Regions from separate parts of the Rhodobium gokarnense genome, predicted to be linked through region 2. Evidence: predicted binding sites of a transcription regulator. Region 2 holds the regulator's gene; the other holds the start of a gene.
The links. Region 2 encodes PhoB, which activates phosphate uptake and scavenging genes when phosphate is short. Its sites were predicted from a motif close to TGTCATNNANCTGTCAT; they were not measured.
Positions count from the first base shown of each region.

Region 1: a site for PhoB is predicted at 2,178-2,194, ahead of ppk2 (polyphosphate kinase 2). Genes of this name have one in related genera too.

Region 1 covers NZ_JAOQNS010000003.1:380,983-385,455, forward strand. Annotated here, with positions in the region: gene M2319_RS06985 (zinc-dependent alcohol dehydrogenase family protein) at 1-852, shown strand, start outside; gene ppk2 (polyphosphate kinase 2) at 877-1,914, opposite strand; gene M2319_RS06995 (extensin-like domain-containing protein) at 2,207-2,881, shown strand; gene M2319_RS07000 (M10 family metallopeptidase) at 3,053-4,473, shown strand, end outside.
Region 2 covers NZ_JAOQNS010000002.1:195,898-200,370, reverse strand. Annotated here, with positions in the region: gene M2319_RS03685 (GcrA family cell cycle regulator) at 289-804, shown strand; gene phoB (phosphate regulon transcriptional regulator PhoB) at 904-1,602, opposite strand; gene phoU (phosphate signaling complex protein PhoU) at 1,628-2,353, opposite strand; gene pstB (phosphate ABC transporter ATP-binding protein PstB) at 2,379-3,149, opposite strand; gene pstA (phosphate ABC transporter permease PstA) at 3,219-4,473, opposite strand, start outside.

The sequences.
Region 1 (4,473 bases), on a different contig from region 2:
GACGGCGACCTGACACATCCGAAATTGCCGCTGGTGCCGGGGCACGAGATCGTCGGGTATGTCGTCGCCAAGGGCGCAGGCGTCGATCGCCATGCCGTCGGCGGCCGGGTCGGCATTCCCTGGCTCGGGTCGACCTGCGGCCACTGCCCCTATTGCGACGGCGGCCGGGAGAACCTCTGCGACGATCCCGGTTTCACCGGCTACACGCTCGACGGCGGCTACGCCACCCACGCCATCGCCGATGCCCGCTACGCCTTTGCCATTGAGGGGGACTACTCCGATGCCGAAGCAGCGCCCCTGCTCTGCGCCGGCCTCATCGGCCATCGCTCGCTGAAGATGGCCGGTCCGGAGGCGCGCACCGTCGGCATCTACGGCTTCGGCGCCGCCGCTCATATCGTTGCGCAGGTCGCACGCTACGAAGATCGCAAGGTGCTTGCCTTCACCCGGCCGGGCGACACGGACGCGATGGCCTTTGCCCGCGACATGGGCTGCGCCTGGGCCGGCGGATCGGACGAGCCGGCGCCGGAACCTCTCGATGCCGCGCTCATCTTCGCGCCCGTCGGAAGCCTCGTCCCGGCTGCGCTGAAGGCCGTCAAAAAGGGCGGCACCGTCGTCTGCGGTGGCATCCACATGTCGGATATTCCGGGATTCCCTTATTCCGATCTCTGGGAAGAACGGGTGATCCGCTCGGTCGCCAACTTGACGCGTGAGGACGCCGAGGAGTTCCTGGCGCTCGCCCCGAAGGCCGGGGTCAGGACGACGGTCGTCCCCTATCCGCTCGAGGAAGCGAATAGGGCGCTCGACGATTTGCGCGCCGGGCGCCTCAGCGGCGCCGCGGTGCTCATTCCGTGAGGCTGGCTGCTTCCGGGCGCGGGCCTATTTGCCTGCGCGCTTCGTTTCCGGATGGAGGCTCTTGCCGAGGATGTGCCGCGCCTCGCCGAGGGCGTGCGCACCCGATCCGACGATCAGCGGATCCGGGCCGCGAACGACCGAAGGATTCTTGTTCGGGTAGGGCAGCGACGACAGGAAGTGCTGCATGCAGTTGAGGCGGGCCCGCTTCTTGTCGTTCGACTTGACGATCACCCAGGGCGCATCGGCGGTGTCGGTATAGAAGAACATCGACTCCTTGGCCTCGGTGTAGTCGTCCCACTTGTCGAGCGAAGCGCGGTCCACGGGCGACAGCTTCCACTGCTTTAAGGGATCGGTCTCGCGCGCCTTGAAGCGCCGGCGCTGCTCTCCCTGTGAGACGGAAAACCAGTATTTGAAGAGCTGCACGCCGGAGCGCACCAGCATCTGTTCCAGGTCCGGGCAGGTCCGCATGAACTCCAGGTATTCGTTCGGCGAGCAGAACCCCATGACCCGTTCGACGCCGGCCCGGTTGTACCAGGAGCGGTCGAACAGCACGATCTCGCCGGCCGCCGGCAGGTGCTCGACATAGCGCTGGAAATACCACTGGGTCTTTTCCCGCTCGGTCGGTTTCGGCAGCGCGACGACGCGGGCGGCGCGCGGGTTCAAATGCTCCATGAACCTCTTGATGGTGCCGCCCTTGCCGGCCGCATCGCGGCCCTCGAACAGGATCACCACCTTCTGGCCGGTTTCCTCCACCCAGCGCTGGACCTTCAGGAGTTCCACCTGCAGCTCCGCCTTGTGTTCCTCGTAAGGCGCCCGGCGCAGCTTGCTCTTGTAGGGGTATTCGCCGGTCTCGAAGATGCGTTTGATCTCGAGCGGATCATGCCGCATCTCGGCGATGTGATGGGCCGGGTTCTCGAAAGCTGCGACCTTGGCCGCGCCCTTTTTCTTTCCAGCAGGTTTTTCCCGCGCGGTCGTGACCGGTTCGGTGTCCGGCAGGTCCGGAAGTGTGGTCACCACGTCATCTGCGATGGAAAAGCCCTGGCGGTCTTCGGAATCCTTCATGCCCGTCTCTCTTGTTTGCGCCCTGATTTTGTTTTGCCGGGTCATAATCCTCCATTTGAATTGAAATTGACCTAACCGAAAGGCTTCACGAAAAGTAAATGCTCGGAGCTGGCGGTCGCCAATAGTTCGAAAGGACTTATGCGGAGCGGGCAATCCTGGCATCGGGCCTGAAAAATATTTATCGGATACACGCGACCACCACGGCGGCGCATCGACGGCCACCTGATGCCGCAACGGTTACGGGACCCGCAGCGTTAATGAATCGTAATCGTTCTTTCACCAGACTGGCCCCATGCCGATCAGACACCCTTGGCGCCTATCTGCGGCGCTTCTCACCGCCCTTGCCCTGACCGCCTGCGCGGCGGGCATGATGGCCTTCGACGACAGCCGCGAGGAATGGCGCAGCCAGGCGGACCGGACCTGCCGCACCAGCGGCCGGGTCACGCCCTCGCCCTTCGTCACGCCGATGGAGCCGATCTTCGAAGAGGGCGAATGCGGCGCCGACGCGCCCTACAAGGTCACGGCCGCGGCCGACGGCTCCGTCGCTTTTTCCGTACCGGCGACCCTTGCCTGCCCGATGCTGCCGGCGCTCGACCGATGGCTGCAGACCGTCGTCCAGCCGGCGGCGGGCGAAAACCTCGACAGCAAGATCGTTTCCGTCGACGTCGCCGCCTCCTATGTCTGCCGCACCCGCAACAATAAGCCCGGGGCCAAGGTGTCGGAACACGCCTACGCCAACGCCATCGACATTTCCGCCTTCCGCACCGCCGACGGCCGCCGCGTCACCGTCGCCGACGGCTGGAAAGGTGCACCGCAAGAGGCCGCGTTCCTGAAAACCGTCCACGACAAGGCCTGCGGCCCCTTCAACACCGTGATCGGCCCCGACGGCGACCGGCACCACCAGGACCATTTCCACCTCGACCTCGCCCGTCGCGGCCGCAACGGCGACGGCAAGTTCTGCCAATGACCGGGCCGACGGCGGGTCGGTATGGCGGGTCTTTTCCGCCGCCCGGCCGGATGGGACCGAGCGGCGGTGCATTCAGAAACGTTTAACGCCGATGGACGTTTTCTGGACCTTTTCTTGCGAAATAATGATAAGTGACGCCGCTCCCCAATTGAGCCTCGGAGGTGATTCGCCATGACGGCCACGGCATCCGTCAGCAGCTCGTCGTCGGCCGGTATCAACGGCATCCTGTCGGGCATCAAATGGGGCGTGACGAGCCTCAGCTACAGCTTCCCGACGAGCCCGTCCTACTACGACTATTCCGGCGAAAAGAGTAACAATTTCGGCGTCTTCAACAGTGCGCAGAAGGCCGCTGTGAAGAATGCGCTGGCCGATTTCGCGGCCGCATCGAACCTGGCCTTTAACCAGGTCACCGAGACCGGCAGCACCGAGGCGACCCTGCGCTACGCCTTTTCCGATTCGCCGTCCGCCGCCTGGGCCTACTATCCGAGCACCGGAAGCTGGGGCGGCGATTCCTGGTACAACAAGTCGAACGGCTATTTTTCCGATTCCAGGATGGGCGGCTGGGCCTATTCGACCTACCTGCACGAGACCGGCCACGCCGTCGGCCTCAGCCATGGCCACGAGGGCGAGAGCGGCTTTCCCAAGATGCCGTCGAGCATCGATTCAACCGAATTCTCGGTGATGACCTACCGCGACTTCGTCGGCCAGAACCTCAACACCGATTTCGGCCCGGAAACCTGGGGCCACCCCCAGTCGCTGATGATGTACGACATCGCCGCCATCCAGCACATGTACGGCGCCAACTACGATTTCCGCAGCACCGACACCTTCTATCGCTGGGAGCCCGGCAGCGGCAGGACCTTCGTCAACGGCCAGAGCCAGGGAACGCCCGGCGCCAACCGCATCTTCCTGACGATCTGGGACGGCGGCGGCGAGGACACCTACTCCTTCACCAAATATTCCGACGACCTCAGGATCGACCTGCGGCCCGGCAAATGGACCACGACCAACAGCGAACAGACGGCGCTGATCGGCACCGAGGACGACGGCACCCAGCACTATGCCCGCGGCAACATCGCCAACGCCCTCCTCTACAAGGGCAACAAGGACTCGCTGATCGAGAACGCCTATGGCGGCAGCGGCGACGACGTCATCCAGGGCAATGCCGCCAAGAACGAGCTGAAGGGCAATGGCGGCGACGACCGGCTGTTCGGCTTCGGCGACAGCGACACGCTCGCCGGCGCCGGCGGCGACGATTTCCTGAAGGCGGGCGGCGGCGATGACCGGGTGTTCGGCGGCAAGCACGACGACACCCTGCTCGGCCAGGCCGGCAACGACCGGATGAGCGGCGGCGCCGGCGCCGACCGCCTGTTCGGGGCCGCCGGCAGCGACCACATGTCCGGCGGCAGCGGCCAGGATCTCCTCAACGCCAAGGCCGGCGCCGACACCCTGTTCGGCGGCAAGCACGACGATACTTTGTTCGGCGGATCGGGGAACGACTCGCTCAACGGCGGCAACGGCGTCGACCGCCTCGTCGGCGGCAGCGGCAACGATATCCTCGTCGGCGGAGCCGGAGCCGACGACTTCGTCTA
Region 2 (4,473 bases):
TTCCGGTGTTTTGTCAATTGTCCGGCGTGTATACGCAATCAGCCGGAGTTGCTGAGCCGGGTTCGAATGATGGGGAAAACTCCTCGAAGGTCGACGGCCATGGCGGCCGCAGACTTGCCAGAAATACACGCGATATAGTAGCTTTCGGTGAAATCGATACGATATCTCGTGCGGCGGACTTAAGTCTTTGGTTGTAGGGCGTTTCCCTTTCGCAGGCCTTGGGCCAGCGTGAGGCCGGGGAAGGAGTCCAACCGATCCGCCGCCGAAAATGAGAACAGGAGAAGGCGGATGTCCTGGACTGACGAACGGGTAGAACTGCTGAAGAAATTGTGGGCCGAGGGGCTGAGCGCCAGCCAGATCGCGTCCGAACTCGGCGGCATCACCCGCAATGCGGTGATCGGCAAGGTGCACCGGCTGGGGCTGTCCGGCCGCGGCAAGACCACCGCGCAGCAGCCGAAGGCGCGCAAGCCCCGCGCCACCAACACGGCACCGGCCCGGCCGCGCCCGACGCGCAGCGTCGGCAACACGGCGCTGAAGGCCGACTACGAGCCGGCGCCGAGCCCGGTGGTGGTCGCCCGGCCCGCGCCCGTGCACGAGCTTGAGATCCCGCCGGAGGAGCGTGCGACGATCCTCAGCCTCAACGAGCACCGCTGCAAGTGGCCGATCGGCGATCCGACCCGCGAGGATTTCTATTTCTGCGGCCGGCACAAGGAAGCCGGAAAGCCCTATTGCGACCATCACGCCGACATCGCCTACCAGCCGGTCGGCGACCGTCGCCGCGACAGGCGCTCCAACAAGGACTAGGCGCTCTCCGTCTTGCCGGCTTGAAAGCCGCAAAAAAACGCCGCCGGAGATTTCGGCGGCGTTTTTTGTGGTCGGGCTTTTGCCGGCGCTTTTGGTTTTTCAGCGGGCGGGCGCGAACTGGTCGTTGAAGGCGTAGCCGGCGCCGCGCACGGTGCGGATCGGATCGCGCACCTTGCCGCGATTGATCGCCTTGCGCAGGCGCCCGACATGGACGTCGACGGTGCGCTCGTCGACATAGACGTCGTGGCCCCAGACGCCGTCGAGGAGCTGCTCGCGGCTGAACACGCGCCCCGGCGACTGCATGAGGAATTCCAAGAGGCGGAACTCGGTCGGCCCGAGATGGATCTCGCGGCCGGAGCGGCGCACCCGGTGGGTTTCCCGGTCGAGCTCCAAATCGCCGGCCTGGAGCACCGTCGACATGATCTCCGGCTTCGTGCGGCGCAGGATCGCCCGCACCCGGGCCATCAGCTCCGGGATGGAGAACGGCTTGACGACGTAGTCGTCGGCACCGGTGGCAAGCCCGCGGATGCGCTCGGCCTCCTCGCCGCGCGCCGTCAGCATGATGATCGGCAGTTGCCGCGTGTTGTCCCGGTTGCGCAGGCGGCGGCACAGTTCGATGCCGGAAATGCCGGGCAGCATCCAGTCGAGCAGCAGCAGGTCGGGCTGGGCCTCGCGCAGGCGGATTTCCGCCTCGTCGCCGCGGGCGCAGGTCTCGACCGCATAGCCTTCCGATTCCAGATTGTACCGCAGCAGAAGGTTGAGCGCTTCCTCGTCTTCGACGATCAGAACCTTGGGCATGGCATGTCAGACGCGTTGCATTCGCTCAATCGTTGGCGGCCGGATCGAAGTCCAGCGAGGTCGTGCTGGTCAGGTCGTCCTTGACCCGCTCGTCGGAAAGCTGCTGGCCGGTGACGAGGTAGTGGATCGTCTCGGCGATGTTGGTGGCGTGGTCGCCGATGCGCTCGATGTTCTTGGCGCAGAACAGGAGGTGGGTGCACTGGGAGATGTTGCGCGGGTCCTCCATCATGTAGGTGAGGAGTTCGCGGAACAGCGAGGTGTAAAGCGCGTCGACCTCCTGGTCGCGGTCGCGGATCTGGGCCGAGGCGGCGATGTCGCGGGCGGCATAGGCGTCGAGCACGGCCTTGAGCTGGGTCATGGCGAGCTCGGCGATGTGCTCCACGCCGTGGGTCAGCGACTTGGAATTGAACTGGCCGTCGATGGCCAGCGCCCGCTTGGCGATGTTCTTGGCGAGGTCGCCGACGCGCTCCAGGTCGCCGGAGATGCGCAGCACGGCAACCGCCTGGCGCAGGTCCAGCGCCATCGGCTGGCGCCGTGCGAGCATGATGATCGCCTTTTCCTCCAGGTCCCGCTGCATCTGGTCGAGCCGGATGTCGGTGCGGATGACTTCCTGGGCGAGCTCGGCGTTGTTGCGTGCCAGCGCGGTCACGGCGTCGTCGACCAGGCGCTCGGCGAGGCCGCCCATCTCGGCGATGCCGGCGGCAAGCTCCTGGAGTTCCTCGTCGAACGATTTGACGATGTGTTCGGACATGAGAGTGCTTCCCCTTGGGCGTTGCCTAGCCGAACCGGCCGGTGATGTAATCCTGGGTCCGCTTGTCGTGCGGATTGGTGAAGATATTGTCCGTCGGCCCTTCCTCGACAAGCAGTCCGAGATGGAAGAACGCGGTGCGCTGGGAGACCCGGGCGGCCTGCTGCATGGAGTGGGTGACGATGACGATGGTGTAGTTCTCGCGCAATTCGTCGATCAGCTCCTCGACCTTGGCGGTGGCGATCGGGTCGAGCGCGGAACACGGCTCGTCCATCAGGATCACTTCCGGGCTGACGGCGATGGCGCGGGCGATGCACAGGCGCTGCTGCTGGCCGCCGGAAAGGCCGGTGCCGGGCGCATCGAGCCGGTCCTTGACCTCGGCAAAGAGGCCCGCCTTCTGCAGCGCGGTGACGACGATCTCTTCCATGTCGGTCTTGGTGCGGGCGAGGCCGTGGATGCGAGGGCCGTAGGCGACGTTCTCGAAGATCGACTTCGGGAACGGGTTCGGCTTCTGGAACACCATGCCGACCTTGGCGCGGAGCTGCACCGGATCGACCTTGGCATCGTAGATGTCCTCGTGGTCGATCTCGATCTTGCCCTCGACCCGGCACACGTCGATGGTGTCGTTCATGCGGTTGAGGCACCTGAGGAAGGTGGACTTGCCGCAGCCGGACGGGCCGATGAAGGACATCACCGAATTGGCCGGGATGTCGACGTCGACATCCTTGATCGCGTGGTTCTCGCCGTAGAACACCTGCACCTTGCGGGCGACGATCTTCGGCTCGACGGCGGGCGACATCTTCGGCTGGCCCGAGATGGCAGCCTCGTCGACATGTGTCAGTTCGTTCATCGGTCTGCCCTTTCGTTACTACCAGCGACGCTCGAACCGGCGACGCAACACAATGGCGAGGATGTTCATGGCCATGAGGAACACCAACAGGATGATGATGCCGCCCCAGGCCCGTTCGTAGAAGGCCGGATCGGCGCGCTTGGCCCATTCGTAGATCTGCGCCGGCATCGCCGAGTTCGGCGCCAGGAAGCCGTCGCCGAGGCCTTCGGGGAAGTTGGAGGCGATGAAGCCGACCATGCCGATGAGCAAGAGCGGCGCGGTTTCGCCGAGCGCCTGGGCAAGGCCGATGATGGTGCCGGTCAGGATGCCGGGCATGGCCAGCGGCAGCACATGGTGGAAGATCGACTGCATCTTGGAGGCGCCGACGCCGAGCGCGGCGTCGCGGATCGACGGCGGCACCGCCTTCAGCGAGGCACGGGTGGAAATGATGATCGTCGGCAGTGTCATCAGCGTCAGCACCAGGCCGCCGACAAGCGGCGCCGACTGCGGCAGATGCGCGAACTGGATGAAGACGGCAAGGCCGAGAATGCCGAAGACGATCGAGGGGACGGCGGCGAGGTTGGAGATGTTCACCTCGATGAGGTCGGTGAACCAGTTCTGCGGCGCGAATTCCTCAAGGTAGATCGAGGCGGCGACGCCGATCGGCAGCGACAGCAGGAGCACGACCAGCATCATGAAGAAGGAGCCGACCATGGAGGCGCCCATGCCGGCCTGTTCCGGCCGGGAGTCCGAGGCGTCGGTGCCGAGGACGAATTCCCAGTTGAAGGTCTTGGTGACGATGTCGGCCTTGCGCATCTGGTCGACGAGGTCGAGATGGGCGGCGTCGAGATTCTTGTCGTGGACGAGGTCCTCGCGCTTGACCCGGCCCTTCAGGTAGCCGTCGACGCGCGAGGAGGCGACGAAGTCGAAGGTGACGGTGCGGCCGATCTGGTCGGGATTGGCAAGCACGAACTCGCGCAGGGTCGCCGCGGCGCCGGACGACATCATCTTCTGCAGGCCGCGGTCGTCCATGTCGGTGTCGATGCCGGCCTTGGACAGGGCGGCGCGGAAACCGGTGTTGATGATCGCGCGGTATTTGGAGGTCTTGACGACCGATTTCTCGGCCGCCTCGATCGCCGTCCTGTCGAGCCTCACCGGAACCTGGATGAAGGTCTGGGAAAAGGCGCCGAGGCCGTTGGACAGGATCGCCCAGAGCAGCGCGACGAGGAACAGCAGGCCGATGACGACCGCCGAGACGCCATAGGCCTTGAAGCGCGCCTCGGCGCGGTTGCGC